Regions from separate parts of the Megamonas hypermegale genome, predicted to be linked through region 3. Evidence: riboswitches for the same ligand, from Rfam matches in the RefSeq annotation. Region 3 holds a riboswitch; each other region holds the start of a gene.
The links. A riboswitch is a leader RNA that binds a small molecule or an ion and turns the genes downstream of it on or off. The one in region 3 is predicted to bind cobalamin.

Region 1 (10,474 bases), 310 kb from region 3:
ATGTTCATCAATATTTGTTGATGAGAACCAACTGCACCGGTTGATACATTTTGCCATAATTCATCAAAAGGTATAGCAACTGCGCCGTTCATGATACTGCATAAAAAGCCTGTAAAAGCCAAAATGGCGAATACTGCTAGCATTAGTATTCGCCATTTATCAATTGCTATGCCCAATTTTGTATTTTCATTAATTGATTTATTTTGCATAGTCTAATCCACCATTAATTGAATTTATCCGGATAAGCCAGTTTTGCCATAGTTTCTACAGCTTCTGGATAATGAATACCAGGGCTTAACAAAAACATCTCTTGAGGTAAGAAATAAACTTTATTCGTTTGTACAGCTGGAAGTGTTTGCCAAGCTGGATTGTTCTCTACATTTTTCAGCATAGCTTCTTTAATCGTTTCCATTTTCCCCATACTTGTTACAAATATTATTTCTGGATTTTTTTCTACGAGTGTTTCTAAGCTGTATGGTGCTGCTGTAGGATTGCTTTCAAGTGGTGTTATGCCATCTGCGATATTTGTGAAGCCTAAGATTTTGGCAACAGAACCAGCAATACTATTTTCTAATTGTACTGTAACATTTTGTGATGTACTGTGTAAAATAGCGATGCGCTTATTTTCTTGCGGAATTTTCGCTTTTATAGCAGCGATTTTACTGTCCATATCATTTATGAGTTTTTGAGCTTTATCAGTATTGCCTGTAATTTGACCTAAGATATCGACTGTATGTTGAACTTGTTCGTAAGTGCGCATATCAAGTACGATTACAGGAATGTTATTATCTTCAAAAGTCGATACAAATTTGTCATTCATGCCTTTATAGGCAATTACTAAATCAGGTTGTTGTTCGATAACTTTTTCTAAATTGATATTGTAGACATTGCCGACTTCAGGTAAATCTTTATCTTCATCTGGAATGCCTGTTTTTGCAGATACTCTGGCAATAATTTTGCCGTCTACAGCATGAAGTGGTTCCAAAAATGAAGCAGACAGCGGAAGAATTCTTTCAGGTTTTTTATTTAACGTTACGACTCTGTCAGCAGCATCTGTAATAGTTAAATAACTATCAGTATTTTGTGCTGTTTGTTCATTTTGATTGCCACAGCCTGTGAATATAAAACAAATGCTAATGATGAGCAAAAGACATGCCAGAGATATTTTTATATTTCTCATAACGTCTATTAAAAGCGTTTATTAAACGCTTTTGCTCCTTCTAGTCAAGATTGTAGATAAATAATTGAGTTTTTTATCTTTTTGAGCTGGTAAATCAGTGATTACTTCTTCATCTGGTAAACCGCAACGGCTTACGAGAACAGCATTTTCAATCATATCATTATCTGTTAACGCATCTACGATTTCAGGATAATTTTTGTAGACTTTCATCATTACAACATTGTTTGATACAGCAAGTGCTTTATCGATAGTTTCTTTATCTGCTGTTGCTGGAATAACGCTGATAATATCATTTCCTTCAACGAGTGGATAACCGAGTTTACTTCCAATAGCACAAAATGCTGGAACACCTGGAATTGTTTCAATATTGATGTCTTTTTCTTTAGCTAAAAGGCGATAAACATAGATGTATGTGCTATAAAACATTGGGTCGCCTAAAGTTAAGAATACGACATTTTTACCAGCTTGCAGTAATGCAAGGATTTCTTCTTTATTTTTTTGCCAAGCATCAGTCGTTTCAAAATTAACGACCATAGGGAATACCTGGTAAACTATTTCAATATCTTTTTTTAAATATGGTTTTGCAATGCTAAGTGCTACGCTACCATCTTTTTTTTCTGTTTTTGGGGCGATTAAAACATCAGCTTTTTCAATAGCTTTAATCGCTTTCATTGTTAATAATTCTGGGTCTCCAGGTCCTACTCCAATACCATAAAAAGTTCCTGCCATAAAAAATCCTCCTGTACAAAAAGGTATGTAGCGGAAAAATCTACTACATACCTTATTTTTTTACTTGTTTTAGATACGTTATTTATTTTACACTTGCAAAATAGAACGCGTCAAGCTTAGTAATATTATTCAGCTTCAAGAGCATTCCAAGATTCATTAGCTCTATCTACAAATAATTGGCGAATATTTGCATTTTCACCTAAGCCGTGAATATATGTTGTTACATTGAAACCTTCTGCCTGTAATATTGATTTATGTGAGTCAGGTTCATCGCCTGCCATATCGTTGTTAGCATGGTCGCCTGCTACCATCATTAATGGCATTATAGTTACGTTTTTAATTTTTTGTGCTTTTAATTTAGGGATAATGTCTTCAAGATTTGGTTTACCTTCAACAGTGTAAATCATTACTTTTCCACCGTAAAGAGCATCTAAACGGTCTTGCATTACAGCGTAATAAGCATTGGCAGGGTCTGGTGTGCCATGAGCCATGATAAGCACAGCATCATCTTTGCCGAGTTTTGGCATTTGACTGCCGAGAGCTTTCATAGTGTCTTCTACGTCATCTCGTTGGTTTTCTTGTCCCATCCAATACATTAAAGGTGTACCGATTGTCATTTTCTTGAATTGATTTTTATAAATGTCATAAACGGCTGTTTTATAATTGTATTCCATGCCAGGAATTATATCCAAAGATGTAAGGGCTACGCGAGTATAACCTTCTGCTTTTAATTGAGCTAAAGCTTCTTCTGGTGTAGGAATAGTGATGCCTTCTTTGGCTTTTATGCGGTCAATGATGATATGGGAAGTAAAAGCAAGCACTACTTTTGTATCAGGGTGAGCTGCTTGAATTTGTTTTACAGTAGCTTCGATTGTTTTTGCACGTGTTTCTGGGTAAGTAGTTCCAAAGCTCATAACTAAGATAGCATCTTTGTTTGGAGCTTTTTGTAAATCCGCATCAGTTGTATTATAAGTACGAACACCTATTTGAGATGCTTGTAAAAGTGCAGGTGTAGCATCTTTTACTTCAGTATTGAGGCTGTAAGCTGCAAATGATGTGGTGCAAAAGCCTGTAAGTGCCATACAAGCCATAGATGCAATTAACATTCTTTTCCATTTTGATTTCATATTATCGTTCCTTTCTCTTTGTACAAACTAAAACTTAAAGTTGTCTATTAAAATTAATTGTGTTGTTGAGTGAGTGAGTGTTGATAGAAAGATTTTATTAATTTTAATAATGACAAACGATAAGTTTTCAAATGAGTTATCACGATAATACCTGCTTTAGTCTTTTTAGGTTAAAAGTTCAAAAAAAAAGAACCTTCTGCGCGCTAAAAGGTTCTTTGGATTGCTTAATAAAGCTTCAAATCTCCTACCTATCTCTCGCAGGTCATAACGGTGATTGACAAACAGGCAGTTCTTCTGACTCAAGTTCATAGCGTCTTCAAGCCTTCCCAGGATATAAAAAATATCCCAGTGACGTAATTTTGAAGTTGCTCCCTTCTACAGCGGCGGGACCGTAGCAGCTTATACTGCTTTCTCTATTAAGTCCAATAATGGACACCTGTTCCACTCAATATTAAATTATAAATTAAACTAATTGTATAATTAATTTAATCTCTTTTTTTACAATACCATTGTTATTCATATTTTGTCAAGGTATTTTACTGTTGGGAAACGTTTATGGTATCAGTGGCAAGTCCAAATTTTGTAATTCCTGCTCCTTTTAATTTATCTAAAAGTGCCATTATTTTTCCATAATCAATACTTTCATCAGCGCGAATGACAACTGCAAAATCAGGATTTTGACTGTATTGTACCTTGGCATTTTGAATTAGAGTTTCTTCATCAATGGGTTTATCTTCTAAGTACAAAGAGCCATCAGCTTTCATGGTAACGAGATAATTGACATTTGTCTGTGTTTGGGCATTAGCCACCTTAGGCATATTTACAGGGATTGTTTTTAAATCCACCATATATAAAGTGCTGAGCATGAAAAATACGAGTAAGAAGAACATGATATCAATCATTGGGATAATCATGACTTCTGGTTTGCGGAAAGAACGTCTGTTGCGAAGGCGCATTATTTATCACCTCTATTAATTAACCCTTCAATTAGTGAGAAGGCTTGTTCCATATCAGTTACAATATGGTCAATGCGCTGTACGAAATAAGAGTGAATGGCTAGTGAAATGATAGCAACACAAAGACCTGTAGCTGTAGCTATCAAAGCTTCACCGACGCCACCTGTAATGGCAATAGCTTGACCTTCTTGGAGATTGAAGATACTAAAAGCAGAAATCATGCCGACAATAGTACCTAGTAAGCCAAGCAGTGGAGCCATAGTTACAATTACATTTAAATAATACAGGCGAGCTCTAAATTTAGATAAGCTGATACCTGATTGAACTTCAAGCATTAACATGATGTTGATATTCTTGTTGTGCATTTTGTTAAAGGCAAAGCTTAATAAAGCAGCTAAATCTCCTTTAGTATTGTTTGCTAAATTTTTGGCTTCATCAATTTTGTCATTTACCATTAAACGGTAGAATTTATCGGCAAATTTTCTACCAGAGTCCGCTTTAGAAAAATAAAATAATCTCTCTACACCAACGGTAATTATAAAAATAGAACATAATAGCAGAATGTACATGACAAATCCGCCTTTATGAAAATATTCTACGCCTTGCATTAATAAATCCATAAAAAATCCTCCTGTTGTAAAACATCTAAAATAACTCATAAAAATGATAGTATTATAAATGAACATTGTCAATTAAACATTTTTATAAGCTATTTATTCAAGAGCCATTTAATTGCCATAGCTGTTCTTTGCGCAGAATTATGGTAATGGTTTCCATGATTTAATTGAAATACGGTATTAATTTTTTTAGCATGATAAAATTGTTCGATTTCTTTAGTATTTAATTCAACTTTCTTTAAAAATTGATTGCGTGATTTAGCTTCTTTATCACCTAAGGAAAAATATAAATATTTAGGAATTGTTTTCATTTCATGAGAAAAAATAAATTCTTTAAAATTAGGGAACCATAAAGAGCCAGAAACACTAGCACATCTTGAAAACAAATCTGTTTTATAAAGTGAGTAAATGGCAAATAAACCACTTAGTGAATAGCCTATGATACCTCGCCAAGCGATTGATTTTGATAGATTTTTTTCAACAGCAGGAATTATTTTTTGCGTTAAAAATGTTAAATATTCATCTGCCCCACCTGTATAAGAGTCGCCATTTTTGAAAATAGGCGGTGTATTCCATGGAACCATATCATAATTCCAGTTAAGATTACTGATGGATACGAGTGTAAAATCCTCATGATATGTATCTTTTATTAATTTATATATTGTGTTACTTTCATCAATATAGTTGTTTAAATAAATGATGGGTTTATTTTCTGTGTTACTTTCATAAATTAAAATTTTTTTGTTGTTTATAGTAAAATCTTTCATCTTATTCACCTGCTATCTATGATGTTTTAATTTGATTGTATATCAAAAAGAAAACTGAAAAAAGCTGAAAAACATGATATTATGTAGTAAATTTGAGAAATCAAAGAGATAAGGAAGTGCTTTAAATGATAACAACAAAAATAACAGTGGCACATAGTGATGTTGCATCGTTTTTATCAAAGTTTCAGAATGTTCCACGATTTTTGGCGTACTGCAAACAATGTCAAAATTACAATGCTAAATGGTCATGTCCAGAACTTACGATAAATCCTAAAACGTATTTAAATGATTATAGTGAGATTTATCTAATCGGTTTAAAAATAATTTACGATGAAGAAACAAAAAAAGAAATAAATACAAAAGAAAAAATAATTGATTTTACAACTAAATTATTGCGTAAAATGAAAAATCAATTATCAGATTGCTTATTGGAAGTAGAAAAAGAAATTCCAAATTCAGTATCATTTTCTTCAGGCGGTTGTGCGTGGTGTTGTAAATGTACAAGACCTAGTGGAAATCCATGTAGAAAACCAGAAAAAATGCGCTATTCGTTAGACTCTTTTGGTATAGATTTAAGTAGAGTTACAGAAGAATTTTTAAATATAAAGCTTTTATGGGGCCTAGATGAATTGCCAGATTATCATACATTAATTCATGCTATAGTTGTTAAAAAAGATACTGATTGCGAATTATTAATGCAAAAATTAAATGCTATCAAAATTAATGCTATACAATTAAATAAAAGTTTGAAATAAATAATAAAAAACAGCGTATGACAATAAGTCATACGCTGTAGTTTTAAAAAGAATCTTTCCTCCTATAAAGTTAAGGGAAATATAAAATTGGGGGAAAGAAAGAGAGTTAGCAAATTATTTTAATTTCCAAGCGATGTCGGAAAGGAATAATTGGTCTTTGAAAGCATCGAGGTCGAGGTCTTTTGTGATATGAACGAATTCGATACCCATGATGTTTGCCCAGTCGCGGAGTTGTTCAGCAGTTACAGTGTAGCTGATTACGCAGTGATGAGCACCACCTGCTAAAATCCAAGCTTCAGCGGATTTTTCAAGGCAAGGAAGTGGTTTCCACATAACGCGAGCAACAGGGAGGTTTGGCATAGGCATGATAGGTTTAACGCATTCAACATCGTTTACGATAAGACGCATTCTGCCACCCATATCGATTAATGTAGCAACAATTGCTTTGCCTGCTTTACCTTCAAATACGAGACGAGCTGGGTCATCTTTGCCGCCGATACCGAGTTCATGAACTTCGATTTTTGGTTTGCCAGCAGCAACGCTTGGGCATACTTCAAGCATGTGAGCACCGAGGTTGTAGCTATCTTCGCCATCTTTACCGAAATGGTAAGTATAGTCTTCCATTAAAGCTGTACCTTCATCAATGCCCTGTGCCATAGTTTTCATAACAGCAGTGAGGCAGGAAATTTTCCAGTCGCCTTCAGGACCGAAGCCATAACCTTGAGCAGTCAAATCTTGAGTTGCAAGACCAGGAAGTTGGTCCATACCATAGAGGTCTTCAAATGTATTTACAAATCCATCAGCATCATTATCTTCGAGGAATTTTTTAATGCCGACTTCCATTTTTGCTTGATAGCGAACAGATGCAATGTTATCTGTATTCATTTCATATTTTGCTTCATATTCTTTTACTTGAGCATCAATCTGTTCTTCTGTTACAGCGTTGATGTATTGTACTAAATCGCCAACAGCCCAAGTATTTACAGACCAACCAAATTTGATTTCAGCTTCTACTTTATCGCCTTCAGTTACTGCAACGTTACGCATATTGTCGCCAAAACGAACAACTTTTAATGTACGGCTAGCAATAACACCGATAGCAGTACGCATCCAGCTTGCGATTTTTTGCTGAACAGCATCAGTTTCCCAGTAACCAACAACAACTTTACGAGCAAGACGCATACGAGTGCCGATAAAGCCATGTTCACGGTCGCCATGAGCGGACTGATTAAGGTTCATGAAGTCCATATCAATTCCTTCGTTAGGAATTTCTTGGTTGTATTGTGTATGAAGATGTAAATAAGGTTTTTGTAATTTTTTCAAGCCACGAATCCACATTTTGGATGGGGAGAATGTATGCATCCAAGTGATGATACCAGCGCAAGTATCGTCATAGTTAGCATCCATTACAAATCTGTCGATTACTTCGGCAGTAGTACCTACAGCTTTGAATTCAATTTTAGCTGGTAATTTACCAGAAGCATTTAAGCCGTCAACCATTTTTCTAGCATCGTCTTCAACGGATTTTAAAGCTTCAGGACCATAGAGAAACTGGCTACCAACGATGAACCAAAATTTGTAGTCTTGTAATTTTTTCATAAAAAACAACTTCTTTCTTAAATATATTTATCTAAAACAATTTTAATAAACGTAACCCTGTATATCAAATATAAATATTGCAATTTGTGTGAAAATTTATATTTATATTTGTCATACAACATGAGTTTATTATATCATATATGTTTTACAATTATCAATACTAAAATAGAAAAATCTTATAATTTTTTTAATTCTCAATGAATAGTTTTGTTGACACAATTATATGGAAGGAAAGTGAAAAAATAACTGAACGGATAAAAAATGAAAACGAAAAATTTGGTAAAAGTAACTTTAAATAAATAATTCTGAAAAAAATTAAAAATTAAACTAAAATACCTATTGTCAAATATTCGATAATGTAGTACAATAATTCACATGAAGATATCATACAACTTATATACATATTTCATAATAAGTATGATGTATGAATTGTCAGTTAATTCTAATATGTACAATTTAAATGAAAAGGTAGGTTTTTTCTATGTCCACAGCTATTAACACAGAAGCGCTTCAACAAAGTAAACGTATGCGCAAATTAGTATCTGTTGCAGCCGGTATGGCTGGTCTGTTGTTTGGTCTTGATATTGGGGTAATTGCTGGTGCATTGCCATTTATTACAGACCAATTATCACTTACAAGCCAAATGCAGGAATGGATTGTAAGTTCTATGATGTTTGGTGCGGCTATTGGTTCGGTTATTACTTTATGGATTTCATCTAAATTAGGTCGTAAAAAATCTATTTTAACAGCAGGTCTCTTATTTATTATTGGTTGTTTTGGTTCCGCATTCGCTACAAATTATGAAATTTTGTTGGTTTCTCGTATAATCTTAGGTTTCTCCATTGGGGTTGCTTCTTATGTAGCACCACTTTACCTTTCTGAAATGAGTGAAAAGGAACATCGTGGTCGTTTGATTTCCATGTATCAGCTCATGATTAACTTCGGTATCGTTATTGCATTCATCTCTGATACACTTCTTGCTCCAACAGAAAGCTGGAGACTCATGCTTGGTATTATCAGTATTCCTGCATTCTTATTAGTAATCGCTGTTTCTAAATTACCAGACAGCCCACGTTGGCTCGCATCTAAAGGTTTCACAACTGAAGCTCAAAAAGTACTTAATGTTCTTCGTGGTAGCAAAGAAAAAGCTCATGAAGAACTCCAAGATATTACAGATAGCTTAAAAGTTAAACAAGCTGGTTTCTCTTTATTCAAAGCAAATAAAAATGTTCGTCGTGTTGTTTTCCTCGGTATGTTCTTGCAGTTCATGCAACAGTTCACTGGTCAAAATATTATCATGTACTATGCTCCAAAAATCTTCAGTCTTGCTGGTTTTGAAAGCCATACAGACCAAATGTTTGCTACTATCTTAGATGGTATGACATTCGTTGTATTCACATGGATTTCCATGCAGTTCATTGATAAAACTGGTCGTAAAATTGCTTTAAAAATTGGTTTTGGTATCATGGCTTTAGCTCTTATCGTTCTTGGTTGGTGCCTCATGCAGTTTGAAGGTGGCAATACAGCTCAATGGATTTCTTACACTGCTGTTGGTATGACAATTCTTTCCATCGCTGGTTATGCTATGAGTGCTGCACCTGTTATCTGGATTTTATGTTCTGAAATTCAACCTCTTAAGAGCCGTGACTTTGGTATTGCTTGCTCCACTACTACAAACTGGGTATCCAATATGATTATCGGTGCTACATTCCTTTCCCTTCTCGAAGGTATTGGTTCCGCTCAGACATTCTGGTTATATGGTATTTTGAACGTAATCTTCATTTTCTGCACAATCTACATTGTTCCAGAAACAAAAGGTGTTTCACTTGAAAAAATTGAAAGCAATCTTATGGAAGGTAAAAAACTTCGCGATATCGGTTGCTAATGATGGGATAAGTTCAAGGAGGAAAATATTATGTTAATTACAATTGGTCGTCAGTATGGTGCTGGCGGACGTGAAGTTGCTGAACTTTTAGCTAAAGAATTACAACTTCCATTATACGATAGAAAACTTGTTGCACTCATTGCTGAACACTTAGAAAAAGGCTGTAAATTAGAAGAACTTAATTTGACATATGCTAATCTTTATGGTGAAGAATCCCCATATGAACATATTTTTGATAATGTCATTAAAAATGATGACATGTTCATGTTCCGTCCACAGGCAAAGGCTATTAGAGCTTTAGCTGAACAAGAAGGTTCTGGTATTTTCGTTGGCCGTTGTGCTAACTATATCTTAGATGACCACAAAGCATTTTCATTCTTCATTGTAGCTGATGATGAATTTAGAAAAACACGTGGTAAACTTGTTTATCACAAGTCTTTAGATGAACTTAAAAAAGAAGATAAGAAACGTGCTTCTTATTATAATTATTATACTAGCCTTAATTGGGGTGATGCCAAAGATTACGATTTAGTAATTAACACAGGCAAGACAGGCATCGAAGGTGCTGTAAAAATCATAAAAGATTATGTTATGAGTCATTCCAATTAAATAAAAAAACCCGCGGTACTGCTACTACTGCGGGTTTTTTCTATTTGTCTTAAATTGTCTTAACAGAATCGCGTTCTACTAATTTTGGTGGGAATTTTATGCTAGCATTGAAATTTGGATTATCCAAAAGTTTTAAAAGCTGAACAGCCACGATTTTTCCCAATTCTTGTTTTGGATGAGCGAAAGTGGTTAGCCCTATCGTAGATTCTAATGCTAAATCATCAAAACTGATGATAGAAATATCATCAGG
Region 2 (10,474 bases), 720 kb from region 3:
CGTTTCATCAAGCGCTTATTACCGCAGAGGATATTTTGATTATTTATTTTGCAGACTAAACCTTCACCAGCGATTTCTTGATTTTCTTGTGCTGTTTGGAGCGTGATTTGTTGATTTATAGCTTCATTTACAATACTTGTGGCGATTGGGTGTGTGGAAAATTTTTCAGCGCTAGCACAATAGGATAATAATTCTTTAGCGGAATGTTTTTCTGTAGGATTGATTTCTTTGACTTTGAAACTTCCTTCAGTGATAGTGCCTGTTTTATCCATGACGATTGTCTTGATATTTTTGAGCGCTTCAATGGCTAAACCGCCTTTGAATAATATGCCTTGGCGAGAACCTCTGCCAATACCAGAAAAGAATGCGAGTGGCACGCTTAATACAAGAGCACATGGACAACTGATGACGAGAAAAGTCAATGCTGTATAAATCCAGTATTCCCAATTGCCCGTTATAAGTGATGGAATGATGGCAGTGATAGCAGCGATAGCGACGACGATTGGTGTGTAAATGCGAGCAAAGCGAGTTATGAAGCGGTCGATTTTAGGTTTATTAGCAGCAGCATTTTCAACCGATTGTAAAATGCGAGAAACCATGGATTCTGAAAGAATTTTATCTACACGCATTTTTATGACGCCAGATATATTTAGACAGCCAGAAGTTACATGGCTATTTGGTGAAATTTTTATAGGGACTGGCTCGCCCGTTACAGGTGAAGTATCAAGGCGGCTTTCACCTTCGATGACTGTTCCATCTACAGGAATTCTATCACCAGCGCGAACGAGAATTATATCATTTACTTGCACTTTTTCAGCAGGAAGAGAGATGATTTTATCATCTTTTATTAAATTGACTGTTTCCGGTCGTAAATCAACTGCTTCCATAATTTGACTGCGACTTTTTTCTGTAGCGCGTTCTTCAAAATATTCGCCAATGCGATAAAAAAGCATTACGCCGACAGCTTCTGGATATTCTTTAATGCCGAAAGCACCGAGCGTAGCGATACTCATTAAAAAGTTTTCATCAAAGACATTGCCACGGAAAAGATTAGTTATGGCGGTTTTTATTATTTTCCAGCCAAGAATTAAATATGCGATGATATAAAGATAAAGTGAAAATTTGTCGGGAACTAAATCAGTGAATTCACCGATTACAAATAAAATTGCGCCGATAATGATTTCAGCAATGGCTATATTTTTTTTATTAAAGAAATTTGTATCTTGTGTATCAATAGATTTTTTATTTTCTGAGCGCAAAGTGATAGTAGTGCCGGGTTCTACACTATTGGCTATTTTGCGCATAGTAGGCAAAAGTTCATCGGGATTTTTAGCTACGATTTTCAATTGCTTTGTAGCAAAAGTCAATGTAGCGTTATAAACTTCTGGCAGTTCATTTAATTTGTGTTCAATTTTAGCGGCACAATTAGCGCAATCAATATTGTCAATCGTGTAAATTTTTTCTACATAACCAGATGGAATAGCATTATTTTGAAATGGTGTAATAGTAACACCAGGTTCAATAGTATTTGCTATTTTAGTGATGGTATCGAGTAATTCATCGGGATTTTTAGCTGTGATTTTTAACTGTTTAGTCAGAAATGTCAATGAAGCATGCTCAATTTCGGGTAATTCATTGAGTTTAGTTTCAATTTTAGCGGCACAGTTAGCACAATCAATATTATCTATTTTATAAATTTTTTGTTGGTATTCATGGAAATTTGCTTCGTGATGTGTATTATCATCTTCATGATGACAACAATTACAATGGTGTTCGTGTGTGGAATGATTATGGGTATTTAAATTTTTGTCGTGTAAAGAACAACTGTCAGAAGTAGTCATGGTAATCCCTCTTTTCCCTATTTTATCTTTAATTTTATATACCCATAGGGGTATACTTAAAATATATCTTATTGTATATTAAATGTCAATAATGAATATCAATTATAATTTTAAATTTAAATAGATGTTGAAATTAAATCTTTTATCGTTTTAGAATATTTAAAGCTAAAAATTTTTTGAGGTGAATTATTCATGAATATAAAATTTCGCTTAGCGCAGTTAAGTGATGCTGAAGATTTGTTAAATATTTATGCTCCATATGTAAAAAATACAGATATTACATATGAGTATGAAGTACCAAGTATTGATGAATTTAGACGGAGAATGGAAAATGTATTGAGTAAATTTCCGTACATCGTAGCAATAGTCGATGATAAAATTGCAGGTTACGTATATGCGTCTACATTTAGACAGAGAGTAGCGTATAATTGGGGACTTGAAACTTCTATCTATATAATGGAACAATTTCAAGGCAATCATTTAGGTGAAAAATTATATAAAATATTAGAAGCGATACTGCAAAAACAAAATATCACTAATTTATATGCGAGCATAACGTATCCCAATCCGCAAAGCATAATGTTTCATACAAAAATGGGTTATAAAAAAATAGCTCATTTTACAAAATGCGGTTATAAAGCTGGAAAATGGCTTGATATGATTTTCATGGAAAAGATGATAAACAAGCACTGCATTCCAGCAAGGAAAATTATTTATCTGCCTGATATGCCGAAAAGTGAAATTGATGAGATTTTAGATATGTATAGCAGTAAAAATAGGTGATTGAATAATCAGTTGCAGTATTAAAAGATAATGCCTATAATATTATTATGTTAATTTTATAAAGACAGGTGCGTTAGCTTAATAAGGAAACCGGAAAGCCGGTACGGTCCCGCCACTGTAAGGGGAGCTTGCTTCAATTATGTCACTGAATTGTATTTGGGAAGGCGAAGTACAGCGAAGAACCTAAGTCAGGAGACTTGCCTGTTGGGAAAACACCGCGAAAATTTATTTATAGATTTTCAGACTCACGAGAGATGGGCAGGTGGATAGATATTTTTACATTGAGGTAAAATCTGATGTAGGAGTAGTATATCTTCCTGTCTAAGGGAGATTTTTTTATGCACAAAAAGATGAAAAGTGGCTATACAACGGGTTCATGTGCTGCGGCAGGAACTAAAGCGGCAATCTTAGCGCTACAAGGCAATATCGTAAATGAAGTAGATTTATATGCTTTAAGTGGTGAGCTATTGCATATTCCTATTAAAAACATAGAATTTACTGAGCACGGTGCAAAGGCAGAAGTCATCAAAGATGGTGGCGATGACCCGGATATTACACATGGTTCTTCTGTGTTTACGGAAGTAGTAATAAATCCGCAAGGTGAAATGATAAATTTTCATGCTGGTTTAGGAATTGGCACGGTGACACAGCCTGGTCTTTCTGTAGCACCGGGACAGCCTGCAATAAATCCAGGCCCGCGCAAGATGATGACAAATGTTGTACGCGAATTATTGCCAAAAAATTATGGCTGTGATATTACAATTTCAATACCGAAAGGTGTGGAATTAGCTAAAAAAACTTTAAATCCTATATTAGGAATTGAAGGTGGCATCTCAATCATTGGAACGACAGGTATTGTGCGTCCGATGTCCGAAGAAGGCTTTAAAAATTCTTTGACGCCACAGATTTCCGTAGCAAAGGCAAATGGTTTTGATGATATAGTATTTGTTCCGGGAAAAATAGGCGAAAATATAGCAAAGAGTTTAGAATTGCCACAAAAAGCATTAATTCAAACGAGTAATTTTATCGGTCATATGTTGGAATTTGCCGCTGATGAAGGTATAAAATCCGTATTGCTTTTAGGTCATTTAGGCAAATTAGTAAAAGTTTCTGGCGGAATTTTTTATACACATAGCAAAATAGCTGATGCGAGATTAGAAATATTAGCTTCATATGCTGCTTTACTCGGCATGGATAAAGAAGGTATAGAAGAAATTTTTAAAGTTAAGACGACAGAAGCTGCTATGCCAATTATTGAAAAATATAATTTAAAGCAAAAGGGTTATTATGATTTATTAGCACAGAGAGCTAGTTTGCGCAGTCAACAACATGTATTTAATGCGCTGAATGTTGGCACTGTCATTGTGACTTTAAAAGGTGAAATCCTAGGTATGGATGATAATGCAAGACAAATAGGTGGTAGATTGGGTTGGAATTTAAAATAATTGTAGCTGGCATTGGTCCCGGTGCAAGAGAATATGTAGTGCCAAAAGCTTTAAAAGCTATTGAAAATGCAAAAGTATTAGTCGGTGGCAGTAGGGCTTTAGCTGATTTTGCACGAGAAGGTCAAAAGACTTTTGCTATAAAAGCTGATATCAAAGCAGTTATGAACTTTATCGGTGAAGAATTAAAGCAAAATGATGTAGTTGTGATGGTGTCAGGAGACCCAGGTTATTATTCTTTGCTGAGTTCATTGAGAAAGAATTTTTCGCTTGAGCAGATAAAAGTCATTCCGGGGCTTAGTTCAATGCAAGTTGCATTTGCTAAGATAGCACTTCCATGGCAAGAAGCAAGTTTACTTAGTTTTCATGGCAGAGTGCCAAAAGATGAAGATTTAGTATACGTTAAAGGGCGAATTATCGGTATGCTCACGGATAATAAATTTAATTCAGGGCGTATTGCAGAATATTTAATAGAACGCGGTTGGGATAAAAATGCAAGAGCGTATATCTGTTCAAGATTGTCTTATCCCGATGAAAAAATTGCTTGTTTATCCTTAGAAGAAGCACAGACAAAGGAAATAGCTTCTCATTGCGTGATGATAGTAGAAGGTTGATATAAAAATTATAGAAAGAAAGTTGGTGTATTATTGAATTTACCAGGAATAGCAGATGAAGAATTTATTCGCGATAAAGTGCCGATGACAAAAGAAGAAATTCGCATTTTGACGATGTGCAAAGCGAAGGTTAGACCAGATGATATCATTTGGGATATTGGCGCTGGCACAGGCTCTTTATCCATTGAAGCGGCTTTACTTGCTCCACAGGGAAAAGTTTACGCTATAGAGAAAAAGGATTTAGCAGTTAATTTATTGCATCAAAATATCGCTAAATTTAAATTAGAAAATAATGTAGAAGTCATTGCTACAGAAGCACCAAAAGGTTTAGATGATTTACCTAGTTGCGATGTTGTGTTCATCGGTGGCAGTGGAAAGCATATGTTTGAAATTTTGGATTTAATTGATACTAAATTAAAAACAGGTGGCAGAATTATCGTAAATGCCGTTACCATTCAAACGATAGCACAGATTACAGAATACATGACAAAAAAAGAAAATTACACATATGAAGCAATTCAAGTGCAAGTTAATCGTTTGCGCAAGATTGGTTCTTATGATATGTTTAATGCACAAAATCCAGTTTATATTGTTACTTGTAAAAAAGTAAAATAACGTGAATTAGGGAGGATATTTTTTATGGTTTATATTGTTGGCGCAGGCCCTGGAGACCCAGAACTCATCACAGTTAAAGGACAGAGATTGTTAAAAGAAGCAGATGTAATAATTTACGCTGGTTCACTCGTAAATCCAGCTTTATTGGATTATGCTAAACCAGAATGTGAAATTTATAACAGCGCTTCAATGACTTTAGGTGAAGTTATTGAAACGATTACTGCTGCTGAACAAGAAGGTAAAATGACAGTTAGACTTCACACTGGTGACCCAGCAATTTATGGCGCTATTCAAGAACAGATGGATGAACTTTCCCGTCGCAATATTGAATACACTGTAGTTCCTGGTGTAAGTTCTTTCTTAGCTACAGCCGCAGCATTAAAACAAGAATATACTTTGCCAGAAATTTCTCAAACAGTAATCATTACGAGAAACGAAGGTCGTACACCTGTACCTGAAAAAGAAAAATTAAAATCATTGGCATCACATCAAGCTACTATGTGTATTTTCCTCAGTGTACATATGATTTCTGATGTTGTTGAACAATTGATTGAAGGTGGCTACGATAAGACAACACCGATTGCTATTGTGCAAAAAGCTTCTTGGCCAGAACAAAAAATAGTACGCGGTACACTTGAAACAATAGCTGATATTGTTAAAGAAAATAATATTTCTCGTACAGCAATGATTGTCGTTGGCAAATGCTTAGACACAGAATATGCAAAATCTCGTCTTTATGCACCAGATTTTAGCCATATGTATCGTCAAGGTACAGATAAATAATGAAATATGCACTAATCGCTGTAACTGAAAATGGCTTAAATTTAGCTGAAAAATTGCAGCTTGAATTACAAGACTGCGATATTTATGTAAAAGAAGGACGACAAAATCTGTCGAAAAATGCTATTTTATTTGCTAAAATGCGAGATTTAATAGCAGAGATTTTTTATAAATATCAAGCATTGATTTTTTTCACTTCAACTGGTATTGCAGTGCGAATGATAGCACCGTATATAGTTCATAAATCTAAAGACCCAGCTGTTATAGTGGTAGATGAACAGGCAAATTTCGCTATAAGTCTTCTTTCTGGTCATTTAGGTGGAGCAAATGAACTCACCGATAAAGTGGCTAAAATATTAAAAGCAGTACCTGTGATTACAACTGCAACAGATGTAAATAAAATGATTGCTCCAGATGTCATTGCGCGCAAATTACAATTGAAAACAATTCCGTTTAGCCATATAAAAAATGTAAATGCTGCTATGGTAGCTGGCATAAAAGTGCCGTATTATGTAGATGAAGATTGGCAAAAAGCTGATGAATACGTAAAAGCTTTGCAACAATTTAATATTACGGCAAAAAAAATCAAAATGAGCAAATTGAACTTGAGCTATACGCCTTGTGTGTTTATTTCACCGAAAAGGCATATTATGACAAATGTGTTGATGCTTTCGCCACTTCGTTTGATTGCAGGCGTTGGCTGTAGAAAAAATGTCGATAAAAATTTGATAGATAAAGCGATAATTGAGGCAAAAAAAATGGCTAATTGTGAAGCTTTAGAGATAAAAAATCTCACTTCTACAGTTGTAAAAGAACATGAAGTAGGATTACTTCAATGGGCAAATGAACATGAAGTAAAAACACATTTTTTTGCCAATGATATCATGCAGAAAATGATTGAAAAATATAATTTGCAAAAATCTGCATTTGTGGAAAAGCAAATTGGTATAGGCAATGTTTGTGAAGCGGCAATATTGTCGTATAACGAACAGGCAAAGATAATTTTGCCAAAAACAAAATTTGAGAAAGTGACGGTATCTTTAGCATGGGAATAATTAAAGTTATAGGTATAGGACCTGGCGGTAAAGACGATATGACACCGCGCGCATTAAAAGCAATTCAAGAAGCTGATACAGTAGCTGGTTATAATACGTATATAAAATTGATAAATTATCTTTTAGATGGAAAAAATGTCATTGGAACAGGCATGATGCAAGAAATTGACCGTTGTAAAATGGCACTTGCTGAAGCTGTAAAAGGTCATAATGTAGCCGTAGTTTCAAGCGGTGACTCTGGTGTTTATGGAATGGCAGGACTTATTTTGGAATTGCTTTTAAAAATGCCAAAAGAAGAACGCCCACAAGTTCAGATTGTAGCAGGACTTAGTGCTGTAAATGCGGCAGCTGCTGTATTAGGTGCACCACTCATGCACGATTTTGCTATCATCAGTTTGAGTGATTTATTGACTCCTTGGAAATTGATTAAAAAACGTGCAGACCTTGCAGCTCAAGGCGATTTTGTAATCGGTTTGTACAATCCGAAAAGCCATAAACGCGTACACCATATCGAAGAAATCCGCGAAATCATGTTAAAACACAAAGACCCTAAAACTCCAGTTGGCATTGTAAACAATGCGAGTCGTGAAAATGAAACAATGGTTATTTCTGATTTAGAAAACTTCACTAAAGAAGATATCAATATGTTCTCTATGGTAATAATCGGTAATAGCAAAACATTTGCTAAAGATGGTTTTATGGTAACACCTAGAGGTTATGAAGTATGATATTTGTAGCTTCTGGAACGCAAGACGGCAGAGGCTTAGTAGAATGTTTATTGGCTAAAGATTACAAAATAATGGCTTCTGTTGTGACCAATTATGGTAAAAATTTATTGCCAAAACATGAGAATTTAATAATCAATGACCATAAGCTTGATGAAGTGGCTATGCAAGAATGTTTAAAAGAGCACGATATAAAAGTATTCGTAGATGCAACGCATCCATATGCTGTTAACGTATCACAGACGGCAATGCGAGTTTGTAAAAAACTTAATATACCGTACATTCGCTATGAACGTGAAGTTACGCCACTACCTGATTACGATAAATTGCATATAGTGAAGACATATGAAGAAGCTTCAGAGCTTGCTATGCAATTAGGTCAAAATATATTTTTGACGACAGGTAGCAATCGTTTGGATTTATTTGCTGGAGATGGCAAAAAATACAATCGCCATATTGTAGCAAGGGTATTGCCTGCCATAGCTTCTTTAGAAATCTGTGAAAGATGTGGTATTTTGCCACGTGATATAGTGGCATTACAAGGGCCTTTTTCAGAAAAACTCAATATAGATTTATATGAAAAATATAAAGCTGATGTAGTCGTTATGAAAAACAGTGGCACACTTGGCGGTACAGAAACTAAATTAACAGCAGCTATAAAAATGAATTTAGAAATCGTGCTTATCGATAGACCGCGCATAGATTATCTTAATATGGTACATGATTATGATAGTGTTGTTGATTTTGTAAAAAAATATGAAGGTTGATTAAATCTTATTGTATTTTAGGAGGTATATGATGAGCTTTATTAAAGACCCAATGGCTATTGAGGTTCGTAGCTTTGAAATAATTAAACCGTATATTGAAAAATTAAATTTAGATGAAGCACAGACAAAAATTTATTCACGCATTATTCACGCTTCTGGTGACGTGGATTATGCACCACTCATTCATATTCATGAAGATGCTGTAGAAGCGATGAAAAAAGCATTGCTTTCTGGTTGCAAAATTTATACTGATGTAGAAATGGTTCGCACAGGTATCAATAAACGCAAATTAGCAACTTGGGGCGGTTCTGTAGAATGCAAAATTGCAGACCCTGAGATTATAAAATATGCAAAAGAAAATGGTGTAACTCGCTCTATTGCCGCTATGCGTTATTTTGGCAAAGATTTAAATGGCGCTATTGTTGCTATCGGCAATGCACCAACAGCTTTATTTGAAGTAATTCGTTTGATGAATGAAGAAAATATTCGCCCTGCTGCTATTGTTGGTACACCAGTTGGTTTTGTTGGCGCAGCAGAATCAAAAGATTTATTGATTGCAGAATCAAAAGTTCCATATATCACTGTAACAGGTACAAAAGGCGGTAGCCCGATTGCAGTAGCATGTATCAATGCTGTAATGTACCTCATTGATAATACACGCATTTAATTAATGTATTTTTGAGTATTTTTATATGGGTGGATAATCATGAAAGAAGTAAACATTCCACGTGTAGTAATTGCAGCTACGCAAAGTAGTTCGGGGAAAACTACTGTAGTTACAGGTATTTTGCGTGCGCTTAAAAATAGAGAGATGGTAGTTCAACCGTTTAAAGTTGGACCGGATTATATTGACCCATCATATCATGGTATGGCAGCAGGTAGAGCAGGTCATAATCTCGATACTTGGCTCGTCGATGAAAGTAAGATAAATGATTTATTTGTGCATGAAACAGATGGAGCAGATATCGCTATTATCGAAGGCGTTATGGGGCTTTATGATGGCGGCAAAAATGGCATAAGTTCTACAGCACAATTAGCTAAAAAGTTAAATGCTCCAGTTGTTTTAGTAATCAATGTGCAATCCATGGGCGACTCAGCAGCTGCAATCGCTTTAGGCTTTAAATTATATGATGAAGAAGTCAATTTAGCGGGTGTAATTTTAAATAGATTGGGTTCACCAACGCATAAAGCGCTTATAGAAGAAGCTTTGGCAAAAATAAATATTCCAGTGTTAGGTGCAATTTATCGAGATGATAGTGTTCATATGCCAGAACGCCATTTAGGACTTACACCAGCACAGGAGAATAATGCTAAAGAAGTCATAGAAATTATTTCTGAAAAAATTGCTAAAGAAGTGTATTTAGATGAAATAATAAAATTGGCAAAGACAGCTCCACCAATAAAAGTGCAAGAACATCAGCAAAAAGAAATCGCTAAAGATGTAGTGATTGCAGTAGCAAATGATAAAGCATTTTCTTTTTATTATCCAGCTAGCTTAGCACAATTAGAGCAATATGGAGCTAAAATTGAATTTTTTAGTCCGCTAGAAGATGAAGCTATTCCGCAAAATGCGTCTGCTTTAGTTTTTGGCGGAGGATTTCCAGAAGTTTTTGCCGATAAATTAGCGCAAAATAAATCCATGTTGAACTCTATTAGATTGGCAAATGAAAATAAAATGCCGATTTATGCTGAATGTGGTGGTTATATGTATTTGATGAAAGGTATTTTTGATTTCGAAAATAATTTTCATGAAATGGTAGGCATTATACCAGCTACAGCTAAAATGAATAAAAAATTGCAGACTGTTGGCTATGTAAAGGCACAGAATTTGCAAGATAATATTTTGGGCAAA
Region 3 (10,474 bases):
GGCAAAACGAGGACGATTAAATGGCGTGCTTAAACCGCGTTTTTGTTTTGTCTGTTCATTGGTGAGAACAGAAGAATCACTCGTTTCGCTACCAGCAGCGGCAAGGGTTACGATACTGCCAAATGGTGTAGTTTTTTCTAATTTGACTTTTTTTGTCCAAATATCCCAGATATCGTGTGTTGGGTATTGTAAACCGTGAGCGATGGCTTTTGCTGTATCGATTACAGAGCCACCGCCAATTGCCAATACAAAATCAATATTTTGAGCGAGTGCTTTTTTTACACCATTATTGACAAAAGATACAAGAGGATTTGGTTGTACACCGCCGAGTGTAGAAACAAAAAGACTGGCTTCTTTTAGTTGTGTAATGATTTTATCAAGTAAGCCAGTTCTTTTTATAGAACCACCGCCAAAGACGATTAAAACATTATGACCGTTGTATTTTTTTATTAAATCAGCGGTACAATTTTCGCTATCTTTGCCGAAAATCACTTCAGTGGGGCAATGAAATGTGAATTTTTGCATATATAATTACCTCTTGATAATTAATTTTGTAATTGTAAAATCTTGTTTAAACTTATATCATTTATGGAATCTACTATCATATCAGCTCGGGATAAATCTTGTGGGCCAGAATTTGGATTATCGTAAGCGATACAATATGTGCCCGCGTCTTTTGCGGCAATAATTCCAGCTGTAGCATCTTCGATAACGACACAATCTTGTGGCGGTAAACCGAGTGCTTTAGCTGTTAATGCATAAATTGCTGGATTTGGTTTACTTGCTGGAAGTTCTGCTCCGCTTAAAATATATTTGAAGCAATCGCTTAAACCAAATTTTTTTAATACAGCATTAATTACTTTTCTGTCGGCTGAGGATGCAAGTGCTACTGGAATGTTATTTTCGTGTAGTTCATACAATAAATCCAATATGCCATCAATTGGATATACTGTATTACTGTCTTGAATGTATTCTAAATAAATTTTATGTTTGTAGTCGACCATTTCCTGAACAGAAACAGGCTTAGTTGCAAGATGGACAAAATCGGTAAAAAATGCTTTGGCTGAACGCCCAACATATGCCACACAATCTTCCATACTGCAAGGTATACCGAAATGAGTTAAAGTACGTATTTTCATATCGGCATGAATGGATTCGCTGTCAATAATTACACCGTCCATATCAAAAATAACTGCTTTCATTAAGGAGGTCCTCCAATTAATTTATATTATAAGAAAAACTCTTACAATAAGTAAGCATAGCATTTATAAGCTAAAACAGCAAGTAAGATTATTTTTTACTGAATTTATCGATAACGAAGTTTTGAAAGCGATGAGCTGCAAGAGACATTGGTCTATTAGCATACCAAGCAAGACCAATTTCACGAATACATTTTAAGTTATTAGTAGAGAGAAATTTTATATCCAAATGGTCCATACCTGGAATTTTAGGTACAAGAGAAACACCAAGTCCTGCGGCAACAAGGCTTGCGACAGTTACAATTTCATCACCTTCAAAACGAATTTTTGGATGAATGGAAGCGAGTTCAAATAATTGTTCTGTCTTAGTGCGTAAACCGTAACGTGGTTTTAAAGTGATAAATGGTTCAGAAGCAATTTCTTCTAGGCTTATGATATCTTTTTTTGCTAAAGCATGATTAGTCGGTACTATGATATATAATTCTTCTGTAAGTAAAGGAACCCAAGCAATATCTGACATATTGATGGGAGCACTACATAAACATAAATCGGATTCACCTTTAAATAATTGCTTGGATAATAAAAATGAATGATTTTGACTTAAAGAAAATTGAATTTTAGGGTAGATTTTGCGAAATTCCTTTACTAAATCAGGCACAAGGTAGGCACCAAGTGAATGCATAAATGATAGATTAACGACTCCACTATCTGGTTCAGCCATATTCATAATATCTTGATGAGCAGTTTCTAGTTCTAATAATATTCTTTCAGCATAGGATAAAAAAGTTTGACCGTATTGTGTGAGTGCTACTTTGCGACTGTCACGTGTAAATAATTTTACATTTAAATCTTTTTCCAAACGACCTATGGAACGACTTAGTGCCGGTTGAGAAACATTTAAAGATTTGGCGGCTTTAGTAAAATTTTTAATATGGGCTAAAGCCACAAAATATTCCAATTGATTTAATTCCATGTAAAAAGCTCCTTCAAACTATTGTATATTTCATTTGTGTATATTGTATATTTAAAAAGAATAGTATATTTATTATAAGCTAAATTCCGCCATCGTGCAGTAAAAAGTATTGACAAAATTTTTCTTATGAATTAATATAAATTATATTGCTGGTATAGCTCAGCTGGTAGAGCAACGCATTCGTAATGCGTGGGTCGCAGGTTCAAATCCTGTTACCAGCTCCAGTCGAAAATAAAGCCTTTGCTTGATGCAAGGGCTTTTTTTATTTATTGAAATAATATTTTAAATGTGATATTATAAGCAACGTAACAAACAAAATAGTGAACAGTATCATGAATTTGAACTGTATCAAGTTTAATTAAAAATTTGTTATGTATAATTTTAATATCGCTTGGATTATTTACTATAACCGAGACGAATGCGCTGCAAAACTTTAAAAATAAGATGAAGTTTAATCAAATTGATTAAGCTTATTTTACTATGAACGCATTTGTGAATGCGTTTTTTTTAGTTTATAAAGAATTTGCGGCATTCTCTTTACGTTTGTTACAAAAAAACGAAGGAGAGATTTTTAATGATTTTATGTCAAAACGTAGCTGAATTAAAAAATTTAGTTGCCACTTTTAAACAAAATGGAAAGTCTATTGGTTTAGTACCTACAATGGGAGCACTTCATGAAGGTCATGCTTCTCTTATCAAAGCTGCTCATGCAGAAAATGATATTACTATTGTAAGTGTTTTCGTAAATCCTACACAATTTGGACCGAATGAAGATTATGCAGCATATCCGAGAACTTTGGAAAAAGATTGCACTGTTGCAGAAAATGCAGGCGCAGATGTTGTCTTTGCCCCTAAAAAAGAAGATTTATATCCTAATAAAGATATGACTTGGGTAGAAGTAACAGGCGATATAACAAAAGTTTTGTGTGGCAGAACTAGACCTATTCACTTCCGTGGCGTTACAACAGTAATCACTAAATTATTTAATTTGACTATGCCAAATAGAGCGTATTTTGGTTTAAAAGATGCACAGCAAACACAAGTTTTACAACGTATGGTGGATGATTTATTTTTCAATGTTAATTTGAGAATTATGCCAATCGTACGTGAAGCTGATGGACTTGCAAAAAGCTCACGCAACGTTTATTTATCTCCAGAAGAAAAAAAAGCAGCACTTATTTTATCTAAGAGCTTAAAACACGCACAGGATTTATTTTTACATGGTGAAAGAAATTCAGCAAAAATCGTAGATGCTGTAACACAAATGATTAAAAGTGAACCTTTGAGCGATATCGATTATGTAGAAATGTATAAATTGCCAGGACTTTTGCCAGTAGATGAAGTTATTTCTGGTAAAGTTTTATTGGCACTTGCCGTTAAATTTGGTACTACACGTTTAATTGATAATGTTATTTTGGAGGATAAATAATGCTTTACAATATGTTTCATGGAAAAATTCATCGTGCTACAGTAACACAGGCTAATCTTGAATACATGGGCAGTATCACAATTGATGAAGATTTATTGGAAATGGCTGGCATTTTGCCTGGTGAAAGAGTACAAGTAGTCAACAATAATAATGGCGAACGTTTAGAAACATATACTATTGCTGGTAAACGTGGCAGCGGTGTTATTTGTTTAAATGGAGCAGCAGCGCGCAGAGCACAAGTTGGTGATACTGTTATCATCATAGCGTATGCTATGATGGATAAAGCAGAAGCGGAAAGTTTAGTGCCAAAAGTTGTTATGGTAGATGAACGCAATCACCCAGTAAAAGTGCGCGGTACAGAATTAGAAGCTGAAATTGGCTGATATATATAAATTAATTAAGTAATTATAATACAAGTTTAAAAATAGGGGTATGTATACATTTGATATATATGCCCCTATTTTTTATTAAAATTTTGTTTTATAATATGTTCCGTGTAAATAAAACAGAGGAGATGATTTTGGTGAAGTTGATAACTTTTGCTGGCCCGCCATCTGTAGGGAAAACTTCTGTTATTTTGCGTTTAATTGAAGTTTTGCGTAGAGATGATAAAAAAGCGGGAGTAATTAAGTTTGATTGTCTGACAACTTTTGACCGCCAAATATACGAACAAGATGATATCCCAGTTCAAATAGGATTATCGGGAAAATTTTGTCCAGACCATTTTTATATAAGCAATATTGAAGAAGGTGTGAGCTGGGGAAAGAGTCAGGGATTTGATTATCTCATAACTGAAAGTGCTGGGCTTTGTAATCGTTGTTCACCGTATATTGAAGGTATCTTAGCGGTATGCGTTATTGATTGTTTATCAGGCATACGAACACCGCGCAAAATTGGTCCAATGGTGAAATTTGCTGATGTGATTGTCGTAACGAAAGGCGATATAATTTCACAAGCTGAACGAGAAGTCTTTTTATACAATGTTTATCAGGCAAATCCTAAAGCACAGATTATTTTTGTCAATGGAATTACAGGGCAAGGTACATTTATGTTAAAGAAATGTATTGCTAAAATTGAAGATATTGATAATTTAACTGGTAAAAAATTGCGCTTTACATCACCAGCAGCTGTTTGTTCCTATTGTACTGATGAAATGCGCATCGGTGAAAAATATCAATTAGGTATGACGAAAAAAATGGAATTTAGATAAGGTGGCTCATATGGATTTTAAAGAATTTGTGCAGACACATACGATTGGAGAAATAAAAAAAGCATATCCACAAGTAATTGATTATCTGGATAATACAGGTCTTTGGAATTTGCCAGATAATCTGACATTTGCAAAGGCTTTTGAAGATATCGATGAAGAGGATTTATGGCAAGTAGGCATAAAAGGCGACAATATTGCTGATGAATTGACGAAATTTATCGCAGCTATGCAAGATATTGATGTGCATGATGAAAATAAGATAGAAAATATTACAATTTTAGGTGGCGTCAATAAACAAGGCGAAGCTGAAAATATAAAGCTTTTGATAAATACAGGTGAAATAATCAGTATTGTCGGCCCTACTGGTTCAGGAAAAAGTCGTTTGCTAGCAGATATAGAATGCTTAGCACAGGCAGATACTCCTACAAAACGAACGATACTCATAAATAGAAAAGAATTAGATGATGAAGCTCGCTTTAATTTTGATGGAAAACTTGTAGCGCAATTATCTCAAAATATGAATTTTATCATGGATGTTAGCGTAGAAGATTTTCTCACTATGCATGCTAAAGTTCGTATGGGCAGAAATTGTGATTTTGCTGAAGTTGTAAATCGTTGTTTTGCCATGGCAAATGAATTAGCAGGTGAAAAATTCACGCTTGATACGAAGGTTACACAACTTTCAGGTGGTCAATCGAGAGCTTTGATGATTGCTGATGTTGCATGTATCAGTTCTTCACCTATTGTCTTAATTGATGAGATAGAAAATGCAGGCATTGACCGCCAACAAGCCGTAAAAGTTTTGGCTAAAAGTGAAAAAATCGTCATAATGTCTACACATGACCCATTACTGGCACTTTCAGCTGATAAGCGAATTGTCATTAAAAATGGTGGCATAGCAAAAATCATTGAAACAACACAACAAGAAAGAGATTGTATTGACCAAATTCGCAAACTCGACAACATTTTACTTGATATACGTCGCCGTTTGCGCATGGGTGAATTGATTGAAAATATTTGAGACAAAGAAGGTTTTTTGTGATGAAAAAGTATTTACTGCTTAGTGTGTTCTTTTTTTTAGGCAGTTTATTGTGCATGGTATTGCCAGCTCAAGCACGTGTACCATATTCTTATTTAAATATTGGCGGACTTACGCCAGACCAACAGATTAATTCAGCCTATTATGTATATGGCAGACCGACTGCAAATCTTGCTGTACGTAATTGTGGTGATTTTTACATAAATGAGGTAACGTATAATAGTGAGCTGATGGTTTATTATGTCAATGGTGGTTGGAATGAAAATGGACGTATCAGAGCTATTGTATGTTCAGAAGATAATATCGCTACAAATATGGGTGTAAAAGTAGGCATGACTAAAGATACAGTATGGCAAGTCTACGGTGACCCGGATAAACGTTTTAGAGAAACAGATGGTTCAACATGGTGTTATTTATCCAGTAGTACAGACCATCCTAATATGCCGATGTATTTTTTCTTTGATGATAAAGATGTGATAGATACGATTGTCGTTGGAGACATTGGATATTATTATTAAAATAAAAATCTGCAATAGTTATTAATGGACTATTGCAGATTTTTTTGTCATTTAAGGTAAAATAATATTTTAAAGAAAAATGAAAATTTTTTTATTGACAAATGATATAAGTAATGTTAATTTTATAATTAGAAAATTTAATAGTGAAAAGAATAGGTGTCTATCTATTAGACTTAATAGGGAATTCGGTATAAGCCGAAGCGGTCCCGCCACTGTAAAGACGAGCAATTTCACATTTATGTCATTGGGAATATTCCTGAGAAGGCGTGAATAGCGATGACTCTGAGCCAGGAGAACTGCCTATTTAATAATTACCGTTAGCATTTATAATGTTTGAACCTGCGAGTGATGGGAAGGCAATTTTGTAATAGGCATAGTATTAGTCTATTTATAAAAGATATGTTCCCTAATTCCAGTTTTGGAGTTAGGGTTTTATTTTTTGTAGTACTATAATGTTGTCATTTATGGAAAGGTCTACTCATTTTGAAGTAGACCTTTTTTATGTTTTTGGAGGTGATAGATTAAAAAAATTTTTTAATAAAAAATGAAGGAGTGATATTATTTTGAAACGATTTATAAATCGTTTAGTACAGATGATAATTACTTTAATCGGTGTTAGTTTTTTGACGTTTTGTTTGACATATCTATCACCAGGTGACCCTGCTGCAATGGTTTTAGAAGCCTCTGATACGATTGTTTCGCAGGAAGTTTTGGAACAGACACGTGAAGAAATGGGGCTTAATGACCCGTTTTTAGTGCAGTATGGAAATTGGATATGGGGCGTTTTGCATGGTGATATGGGAATGTCGTATTCTGGGAAAAAACCTGTAGTAGATAAACTCATGGAGGGTTTTGCAGGAACAGTACTTTTGGCAATCACAACAATCATTTTGATTTTGTTGATTTCTATACCATTGGGAATTTTTTCTGCTGTACATCGCAATAAAATACCAGATTTTATTGTGCGTGTGTTTTCATTTATCGGCGTTTCTATGCCAAGTTTTTGGGTAGGATTGATACTACTTTATATTTTTGGTTTAAAATTAGGATTGTTTCCTATAGCGACAGCTAGTATTTCATTAAACGGTATTGTGCTTCCAGCTTTGACTCTCGCTATATACCAATCAGCGAAATATACGCGCCAAGTTCGCACTGTTATATTAGATGAACTCAATCAAGATTATGTAATTGGAGCTAGAGCAAGAGGTTTATCTGAAAGTGCAATACTTTGGAAGCATATCTTGCCTAATGCGATTTTACCACTCATTACGCTTTTGGGTATGTCCATTGGTTGGTTATTAGGTGGTATAGCTGTCATTGAAACGGTATTTGCATGGCCAGGTTTGGGGAGAATGGCTGTATATGCTATTACTATGAGGGATTATCCTTTAATTGAAGGATTTGTTTTATGGATTGCTATTGTGTATACAGTGATTAATTTTTTAGTTGATTTATCGTATACATATCTCGACCCTAGATTAAAAAAAGGAGAGCTGAAATAATGGATTTTGTAAAGAAAAATAAATTATTCTCCTTTTATACATTTTTAGTTATTTCAATATTTATAGTTGCATTTTTAGCACCGATATTAGCGACACATGACCCATATGAATCGAATATAGCAAATGTTTTACAAATGCCTAGTGCAGAGCATATTTTAGGCACAGATAAACTGGGACGAGATACGTATTCACGTATTATTTATGGTACACAGACTTCATTATTCATGACGGTGTGTTTAGTTATTTTGACAGCAGTAATCGGCTCAATAGTAGGGATTTTATCTGGCTATTTTGGTGGAAAAGTAGAAATTATTTTAATGCGTTTTGCCGATATGATGTTATCATTTCCAGGTGTGATACTCGCAATAGCTATTGCAGGCATTTTAGGCGGGAATATCATCAATACAATTTTTGCTCTCGTTGTGGTTAGCTGGGCAAAATATGCTCGCTTAGTGCGAAGTCTTGTAATAAAGTTGCGTAATAATGATTTTATTATGGCAGCTCGTGTAAATGGGACAACGACTTTGAATATCTTATTACGTCATATTATTCCTAATATTTTGCCAATGGTGGTGATTACTGGTGCAATGGATATTGGAACGATGATGATGGAGATTGCAGGTCTTTCTTTTTTAGGCTTTGGAGCACAGCCACCTACACCGGAATGGGGACTTATGCTCAATGAAGGGCGACAATACATTCAGACAGCGCCATGGCTTATGATTTATCCGGGCATAGCTATTTTTATTGTAGTCGCTATTTTTAATCTTTGGGGTGATAGTTTACGTGATATTTTAGACCCTAAGCAGGAATGATTTTTAGAAAAGAGGCTGTATATGAAAGATTTTAAGATAAAAAAATTATGGAAGATTTTAAGTTTAAGTCTTTGTGGTGTTTTGACTGCTGGCATTATTTCAGGTTGTTCATCAGATAATACTACTGTTGATAAAAATACTTTAAAATTTGGTGTAACAAATTTTGCGGATACACTTGAGCCAACTCAAAATTATTTTGGTTGGGTAGTGATGCGCTATGCACTTGGTGAATGTTTGACAAAATTTGATGAAAAAATGAATGTTCAACCATGGCTGGCTGAAAGTTGGTCTATCAGTGATGACCATTTGACATGGACTTTTAAAATTCGTGATGGTGTAAAATTTTCAAATGGAAATCCGCTTACTGCAGAAGCTGTAAAAGCTTCGATTGAACGTGCATTTGCTAAAAATACACGTTCCGCTACTTTTTTTGAATATACAGAAATAAAAGCAGATGGGCAAAATTTGATGATTGCGACTACAAAACCACAGCCGAATATGCCAGGCTTTTTAGCAGACCCGTTATTTATAATTGTTGATGTTACAGCAGAACAGCAAGGCCGCAATTTTGCAAGTGAAGGGCCTATTTGCACAGGTCCGTATAAAGTGGAGTCCTTTGTTAAAGAAAAAGCTATCATGGTGCGCAATGAAAATTATTGGGACGGCGAAGTACCGTTTGAACGAGTAGAAATTCCATCTATTGATGACCCAAATACTCGCGCAATGGCATTACAATCTGGTGAAGTTAATTTTGCTGTAAATATTGCGGCTGGTGATATGGATTTATTCCGCAATAACGATAAATTTTATGTTGATGAAATATCTTCCTTGCGCACGGTGCTTGCACGCATAAATCATAATGGCATATTAGGTGACCCAAAAGTTCGTGCAGCATTTATTAGTGGATGTGATAGAGAAAATTACAATAATGTTTTGTTAAAAGGGACATTCCTCCCAGGAAAAGCACCAGTGCCACCATCAATGGATTATGGTTTTGATGAATTAAATGACCCGAATAGTTATAATCCAGAGCGTTCAAAACAACTTTTAGCTGAAGCCGGTTGGAGTGATAGTGATGGTGATGGAATATTGGATAAAAATGGGCAACCATTAAGTGTGGATTTTGTTGTTTATAATAGTCGTGCTGAATTACCACTTTATGCTGAAGCTGTACAAGCGGATATGAAAAAAATTGGTATTAACGTCAATATAAAGAGTGTAGATTATAACCTTATTGATAAAATGGGCATTGAGGGAGATTATGATTTACTCATTTCTAATATCACTACAGCGAATACAGGAGACCCAGAAATTTATTTGAGTTGGTATTGGAAGACAAATCATAATGGAGATAATCCACAAAATGGTTCTGGTTATAGCAATCCAGAGCTTGACGATGTGCTTGAGCAGTTATCTGTGGAATTTGATAAAGAAAAACGCCGTCAATTAATCATAAAAGCACAGCAAATCATCATGAATGATGGAGCAGCTTTATTCCTCGGCTATCCGCAAACTAATATTGTAAGTACAAAAGGACTTGATGGTGTAAAAATGTATCCATCGGATTATTATTGGTTGACAAATAAAATAAAACCTGTGGGTAACTCTTAAAGGGGTTGAGTGAAGATAGATGTTACTTGATGTATCAAATTTAACTGTGGCATATGAAAAAAATAAACAACCAACAGTGGAAAATATTAATTTTTCTTTAAAAAGTGGAGAAATACTCAGTATCGTGGGAGAGTCTGGCAGTGGTAAAACTACAGTTATTAGAGCCATAATGGGATGT

Region 1: another riboswitch for cobalamin. It lies ahead of CKV65_RS09805 (sirohydrochlorin cobaltochelatase); the one in region 3 lies ahead of nikB (nickel ABC transporter permease).
Region 2: another riboswitch for cobalamin. It lies ahead of cbiD (cobalt-precorrin-5B (C(1))-methyltransferase CbiD); the one in region 3 lies ahead of nikB (nickel ABC transporter permease).

The regions. Positions count from the first base shown of each region.
Region 1 is NZ_LT906446.1:2,032,905-2,043,378, forward strand. Features, by position in the region: gene CKV65_RS09790 (FecCD family ABC transporter permease) at 1-209, opposite strand, end outside; gene CKV65_RS09795 (ABC transporter substrate-binding protein) at 224-1,180, opposite strand; gene cobI (precorrin-2 C(20)-methyltransferase) at 1,202-1,909, opposite strand; gene CKV65_RS09805 (sirohydrochlorin cobaltochelatase) at 2,035-3,036, opposite strand; cobalamin riboswitch at 3,304-3,491, opposite strand; gene CKV65_RS09810 (ExbD/TolR family protein) at 3,573-3,992, opposite strand; gene CKV65_RS09815 (MotA/TolQ/ExbB proton channel family protein) at 3,992-4,612, opposite strand; gene CKV65_RS09820 (alpha/beta hydrolase) at 4,702-5,376, opposite strand; gene CKV65_RS09825 (DUF2284 domain-containing protein) at 5,502-6,131, shown strand; gene araA (L-arabinose isomerase) at 6,246-7,730, opposite strand; gene CKV65_RS09835 (sugar porter family MFS transporter) at 8,212-9,615, shown strand; gene CKV65_RS09840 (cytidylate kinase-like family protein) at 9,646-10,224, shown strand; gene CKV65_RS09845 (GntR family transcriptional regulator) at 10,274-10,474, opposite strand, start outside.
Region 2 is NZ_LT906446.1:1,624,257-1,634,730, reverse strand. Features, by position in the region: gene CKV65_RS07920 (heavy metal translocating P-type ATPase) at 1-1,841, opposite strand, end outside; gene CKV65_RS07915 (GNAT family N-acetyltransferase) at 2,034-2,624, shown strand; cobalamin riboswitch at 2,674-2,843, shown strand; gene cbiD (cobalt-precorrin-5B (C(1))-methyltransferase CbiD) at 2,963-4,069, shown strand; gene cbiE (precorrin-6y C5,15-methyltransferase (decarboxylating) subunit CbiE) at 4,054-4,680, shown strand; gene cbiT (precorrin-6Y C5,15-methyltransferase (decarboxylating) subunit CbiT) at 4,714-5,295, shown strand; gene cobM (precorrin-4 C(11)-methyltransferase) at 5,320-6,078, shown strand; gene CKV65_RS07890 (cobalt-precorrin 5A hydrolase) at 6,078-7,130, shown strand; gene cobJ (precorrin-3B C(17)-methyltransferase) at 7,121-7,858, shown strand; gene cobK (precorrin-6A reductase) at 7,855-8,622, shown strand; gene CKV65_RS07875 (precorrin-8X methylmutase) at 8,654-9,289, shown strand; gene CKV65_RS07870 (cobyrinic acid a,c-diamide synthase CobB) at 9,329-10,474, shown strand, end outside.
Region 3 is NZ_LT906446.1:117,260-127,733, forward strand. Features, by position in the region: gene CKV65_RS00565 (iron-containing alcohol dehydrogenase) at 1-525, opposite strand, end outside; gene CKV65_RS00570 (HAD family hydrolase) at 546-1,202, opposite strand; gene CKV65_RS00575 (LysR family transcriptional regulator) at 1,291-2,172, opposite strand; tRNA gene CKV65_RS00580 (tRNA-Thr) at 2,321-2,396, shown strand; gene panC (pantoate--beta-alanine ligase) at 2,747-3,601, shown strand; gene panD (aspartate 1-decarboxylase) at 3,601-3,984, shown strand; gene CKV65_RS00595 (GTP-binding protein) at 4,125-4,811, shown strand; gene CKV65_RS00600 (ATP-binding cassette domain-containing protein) at 4,822-5,832, shown strand; gene CKV65_RS00605 (outer membrane protein assembly factor BamE) at 5,853-6,368, shown strand; cobalamin riboswitch at 6,506-6,686, shown strand; gene nikB (nickel ABC transporter permease) at 6,932-7,870, shown strand; gene nikC (nickel transporter permease) at 7,870-8,685, shown strand; gene CKV65_RS00620 (ABC transporter substrate-binding protein) at 8,707-10,296, shown strand; gene CKV65_RS00625 (ABC transporter ATP-binding protein) at 10,316-10,474, shown strand, end outside.